Linked DNA regions of Rheinheimera salexigens. The protein of the gene in region 1 interacts with the protein of each later gene in a pairwise test. Links are inferred from orthologs where the notes say so. Each region holds a gene or a part of one and is shown in the gene's direction. Other genes may lie near its edges.

Region 1 (2,905 bases):
GGTAACCGCTGCTTTTACCTTTGGTGCACCTTTAAATCAGATTAGCGACAGCATAAGTTGTTTAGAGCTTTTTCATGGCCCTACATTAGCCTTTAAAGACTTTGGCGCCCGTTTTATGGCTCAAGCTTTAGCAAAAGCGCAGCAGGGTAAAAATACCACTATTGTTACCGCAACCTCAGGCGATACCGGTGCTGCAGTTGCTCATGCTTTTTATCAGCAGCCAGGCGTGAAAATCGTTATTTTATTTCCTAAGGGTTAAAATTAGCCATTTACAAGAAAAGCTGTTTACCACCTTAGGCGATAATATTACGGCTTTAGCAGTAGATGGCGATTTTGATCAATGCCAAACCCTAGTTAAGCAAGTGTTTGATCAGCAAGACTTAGTGCAGAAGCTTAATATTAACTCGGCAAATTCGATTAATATTAGCCGTTTATTTGCTCAAGTTTGTTATTACTTTGAAGCGGTAGCACAACTGCCAGCGGACAAACGTGACCAAGTCGTCTTTGCGGTGCCAAGTGGTAATTTTGGTAACTTAACCGCGGGGTTAATTGCTAAAACCTTAGGCTTGCCTATTAAACGCTTTTTAGCGGCAACCAATGCTAATGACACGGTGCCACGTTATTGGCGCAGTGGGCAATGGCAGCCTAAAAAGACCGTGGCAACATTGTCTAATGCCATGGATGTTAGTGCACCGAATAATTGGCCGCGAGTCGAAGCGCTATTAGCCCAAGGTGTGATCCAGCGCAGCGATATTGAAACCTTTGCTGTGGATGAAGATGATACCCAGTTAGGGGTTAAGCAATTAGCCCAAGCCGGTTATACCAGTGAGCCTCATGCGGCGGTTGCCTATAAAGCGCTAAAGCGCAGCTTAGAGCCAGGCGAAATTGGTGTTTTTCTGGGTACTGCTCATCCAGCAAAGTTTAAAGAGCAAGTTGAAAATATTTTAGGAACGCCAATAGGTTTACCGGCAGTGTTAGCGCGATTTGCCGCTGAGCAAAGTTTAAGTATTGATATCGAGGCAAACTTTGCTGCATTGCAACAAGTGTTATTAAACTTGGAAACAACTTAATGTCTTGGCAGTCACTATTAGCAGCAGAAAAACAGCAAGATTATTTTGTTCATCTATTGCAACAAGTGCAACAAGCTAGGCTTGAAGGTCAGGTTATTTATCCGCCTGAAGCTGATATGTTTGCGGCTTTTGACCTTACTCCTTTGGCCCAGTTAAAAGTGGTTATTTTAGGTCAAGATCCTTATCACGGCCCGAATCAAGCCCATGGTTTAGCGTTTTCTGTACGTGCTGGTGTGCGTGTGCCACCGTCGTTAAAAAATATTTATAAAGAATTAGCTAACGAATACCCTGACTTTGTTATACCAGAGCATGGCTGCTTACACAGCTGGGCTAAGCAAGGGGTGTTATTGCTTAATACGGTTTTAACAGTCGTAGCGACTAAGCCTAACTCGCATAAACAACTAGGTTGGCAACGTTTTACCGATCATGTTATTGAGCAAATTAATAACCATTGCCAAGGGGTGATTTTTTTACTTTGGGGAGCCAATGCAGAAAGTAAAGCTAAGTTAATTGATGCCCAGCGCCATATTATTTTAACCGCACCGCATCCTTCGCCATTATCGGCTTATCGAGGTTTTTTTGGCTGTGATCATTTTAAACTAACTAACGGTTACTTGACCGAACAAGGTAAGACAGCGATAAATTGGCAGTTACCAGCTGCTATTACTTAGCCCATAAAAAAGTATTACTTAGCCCATAAAAAACATTGCATAGCACATAAAAAAACGCTCGATATGACTATCGAGCGTTTTGATTTAGATAAGTTGTTGCTTAAATTTCAATGTCAGCTAACTCTGGCTCTATGGTCCAATCTAATTCCTTGAGTTCTTGCTTTAATTGATGGCGTTCTTTTAGTTGCTCTATTTCGCGCCATTTTTGTTTCGCCGTTCGCGGTTTTGCAGCAGGGCGTTCCAACGTATTCAGTAAGTCTTCGAAGCTATCCATTTCTGGCCTCTCTGATAGTTGTTGTCGTTATTATCGATTAAATATGTACCATACTTTGGCAAATATTAAAACAACAAAGTGACAATCAAGTGACAAAAAAGCAATCTTAAGGTTTAGCGTTGCATATTTAGGGTATAGCGTTGCATAAAATGCTGAATTAAACCTTGGGTTGAGCTATCAAGGGCTTGGTTGGTATCACCCTGTAAAGCTTGTAAAATAGGCTTTGATAATTGCTTGCCTAACTCGACTCCCCACTGATCAAAAGAGTTTATTTGCCACAATATGCCTTGGCAGAATATTTTATGCTCATACAGCGCGATTAAACTGCCTAAATAATACGGCGATAGTGTAGGCAGTAGCAGGGTGTTACTGGGTTTATTACCGGCAGACACTTTATGCACCGCTAAAGCTGCAGCTTGTTCTGAGTCCATACCTTCAGCTAAGCACTCTTGGTAGGCTTCGGTAAAGGTTTTACCTTGCATAAGCGCTTGAGTTTGAGCAAAGCAATGCGCCGCTAAACGCTGATGCTGCTCTTTATGTTGATGCTGTGGGGTAATAGCTAAAATAAAATCAGCAGGCACAATTAAACTGCTTTGGTGTAATAATTGATGATAAGCATGTTGACCATTAGTGCCGGCATCACCCCAAATAACAGGGGCGGTGGCATAACTCACGCTGTGACCATCTGCTTTAATACTCTTACCGTTAGACTCCATATCCAATTGTTGCACATAGCTGGGTAGTAAGCGCAGGTAATGACTGTAAGGTAAAATGGCTTGCGTTTGACAACCAAAGCCATTGATATACCAGATGCCTAACAGGGCTAATATTACCGGCATATTGTCGGTAAACGGAGTTTGGACAAAGTGTTGGTCCATCGCTTCGCCACC
Region 2 (2,964 bases), 300 kb from region 1 along the record:
GCTGTCTTTAGGTTTAGAAACCATGGGTGGATTAACCGAGAAAATTATTCCGCGAAATACTGTTATTCCGGTGTCACGTGCACAAGAATTTACTACGTTTAAAGATGGCCAAACTGCTATGGCTTTGCATGTAGTGCAAGGTGAACGTGAACTAGTTGACGATTGTCGTTCATTGGCGCGGTTTGAACTGCGTAATATCCCGGCGATGCCCGCAGGCGGCGCTCATATTCGCGTGACATTTCAAGTTGATGCCGATGGTTTATTAAGTGTTAATGCTGAAGAGAAATCGACCGGCGTTAAATCCAGTATTCAAGTTAAACCGTCTTACGGTTTAAGCGATGATCAAGTCGCCACTATGTTAAAAAGCTCTATGCAATATGCACGAGAAGATATGCAATTGCGCTTGCTACGAGAGCAACAAGTTGAAGCTGAACGCGTACTTGAAGCCATTACTCAAGCGTTAGCCGCGGATGCTGCTTTATTAAGTGCTGACGAATTAACAGATATTAAACAAGCTTTAGTCGAGTTAGCCCAAGTGAAAGCTGGCGATGACACGGCAGCAATTAAAGCTGCAATTGAACAGACAAACACACTGACTGACGACTTTGCCGCGCGCCGAATGGATAGTTCTATTCGTCTTGCGTTACAAGGTCATAACGTGGACGAGGTATAGTAAATGGCTCAAATCGTATTTTTACCCCATGCTGAATTATGCCCTGAAGGCGCAGCGTTAGAAGCTAAACCTGGCGAAACAGTATTAGATGTTGCGCTACGCAATGGCATTTCTATTGAACATGCCTGTGAAAAATCCTGTGCCTGTACCACTTGCCATATTATTGTTCGCGAAGGCTTTTATTCATTAAAAGAAAGTGATGAATTAGAAGACGATATGTTAGATAAAGCCTGGGGCTTAGAGCCAGAATCTCGTTTAGGCTGTCAGGCAAGAATTGCCGATGAAGATTTAATTGTCGAGATCCCAAAATATACCGTCAATATGGTTAGCGAAGGCTAAACAGTCTGATATTTAGTTAGCCTAATGCTTCGTTATTGCAAATAAAGCCTTATCCCGTGTGGTAAGGCTTTGTTATTTTTACTTAAGATAATTAGCTTAAGTAAAAATTGACAGTATTGGTTATAAAAACAGCTTTTTTACGGCAACAAATAGGTTTTTATTTACTTATAGCGTATAATTTGCCGCCTTAAAATTTATCACCTTATTTATTCATTAACTTTAATCAGGAGCCTATAATGGCCTTAGAACGTACTTTTTCAATTATCAAACCAGATGCAGTTGCTAAAAATGTAATTGGTGCTATTTACAACCGTTTTGAGACTGCTGGTTTACGTATTGTTGCTTCAAAAATGGTTCACTTAAGCCAAGAACAAGCTGAGGGCTTTTATGCTGAGCATAAAGCACGTCCATTTTTTAATGCATTAGTGTCTTTCATGATTTCTGGCCCAGTGATGGTTCAGGTTTTAGAAGGCGAAAATGCGGTACTTAAAAATCGTGAAATCATGGGCGCAACTAACCCAGCTGAAGCGTTAGCCGGTACTTTACGTGCTGACTACGCTGCTAGCATTGATGAAAACGCAGTTCACGGTTCAGACGCTGCGGCATCAGCTGCACGTGAAATTGCTTACTTCTTCACTGAAGCTGAGCTATGTGCACGTACTCGTTAAGATTAACCTCTTAATGAAAATGATTTAAGGGAGCATTGGCTCCCTTAATCTAAGTAGGTGCTTAATCAATACAGTACCTACTTAGAGCAGTATTTTATAGCTATTGTTTATTGTGGTAAGGAGTGCTCGACACATGACTGAGCAACAGAAAAAAATTAATTTACTTGATTTAACGCGCAGCGAAATACAGCAGTTATTTGTTGATATGGGCGAAAAGCCATTTCGTGCCGATCAGGTAATGAAATGGATTTACCACTATTGCGTTGATAATTTTGACGAAATGACCAATATCAATAAAGTATTGCGAGAAAAGCTAAAAAAACGTTGTGAGATTACAGCGCCAGAAGTAGCGATGCAGCAAGAAAGTAGTGATGGCACTATAAAGTTCATTATGCGACTAAGCGGTGGTCAAGAAGTTGAAACGGTGTGGATCCCAGAAAAAGATCGACGCACGTTATGTGTTTCTTCCCAAGTTGGTTGTGCGTTAGATTGCTCATTTTGCTCGACTGCACAACAAGGTTTTAACCGTAATTTAAGCGTGTCGGAAATTATTGGTCAGGTATGGCGCGTCGCTAAAATTATTGGTAGTTATGGCGGTAGCGATGTAAAACCAGTGACTAACGTTGTTATGATGGGCATGGGCGAACCATTGCTTAACTTAAATAACGTGGTACCGGCTATGCAATTAATGCTGGAAGATTTCGGTTTTGGCTTATCAAAACGCCGTGTAACGTTAAGTACCTCAGGTGTTGTACCTGCATTAGACTTATTACGCGAGAAAATTGATGTCGCGTTAGCGATTTCATTACATGCGCCAAATAATGCCTTACGCGATCAATTAGTGCCGGTAAATAAAAAATATCCAATGGAAGAGTTTTTAGCTGCTTCACGCCGTTATGTCGAGGCGTCAAAAGCTAATGACAAGGTTACTATTGAGTATGTTATGTTAGATGGTATTAACGATAGCATGGAGCAAGCGCATGAATTAGCGCATGCTTTAAAAGACACGCCATCTAAAATTAACCTGATCCCATTTAACCCTTATCCTGGGTCGCCTTACAAAAGATCCAGCAATTCACGTATTGACCGATTTAACAAAGTCTTACATGAATATGGCTTTACTGTTATTGTACGTAAAACCCGTGGTGGTGATATTGATGCTGCTTGTGGTCAGTTAGTGGGTGACGTGATTGATAGAACCAATCGCCAGCTTAAAAAGCAAGAGAAAGGACAACCAATCGCGGTGAAATTACTGTCATAATTCAAGGAATGGTCTGTGTTAAA

The links.
Region 2: the proteins of ung (region 1) and ndk interact in binary tests that used the Escherichia coli proteins (3 or more experiments, as listed by UniProt). The link is inferred for Rheinheimera salexigens from one-to-one orthologs.

What each region holds. Positions count from the first base shown.
Region 1 is NZ_MKEK01000001.1:1,186,467-1,189,371, forward strand. It holds ung (uracil-DNA glycosylase), read left to right. Parts: upstream 1-1,069; coding sequence 1,070-1,741; downstream 1,742-2,905. Other genes in the region: BI198_RS16320 (pyridoxal-phosphate dependent enzyme), read left to right, coding at 1-259; thrC (threonine synthase), read left to right, coding at 306-1,070; BI198_RS15880 (DUF3545 family protein), read right to left, coding at 1,842-2,015; pgi (glucose-6-phosphate isomerase), read right to left, coding at 2,129-2,905. UniProt on the Escherichia coli protein: Excises uracil residues from the DNA which can arise as a result of misincorporation of dUMP residues by DNA polymerase or due to deamination of cytosine.
Region 2 is NZ_MKEK01000001.1:882,076-885,039, forward strand. It holds ndk (nucleoside-diphosphate kinase), read left to right. Parts: upstream 1-1,248; coding sequence 1,249-1,680; downstream 1,681-2,964. Other genes in the region: hscA (Fe-S protein assembly chaperone HscA), read left to right, coding at 1-673; fdx (ISC system 2Fe-2S type ferredoxin), read left to right, coding at 677-1,012; BI198_RS04175 (bifunctional tRNA (adenosine(37)-C2)-methyltransferase TrmG/ribosomal RNA large subunit methyltransferase RlmN), read left to right, coding at 1,814-2,941; pilW (type IV pilus biogenesis/stability protein PilW), read left to right, coding at 2,957-2,964. UniProt on the Escherichia coli protein: Major role in the synthesis of nucleoside triphosphates other than ATP. The ATP gamma phosphate is transferred to the NDP beta phosphate via a ping-pong mechanism, using a phosphorylated active-site intermediate.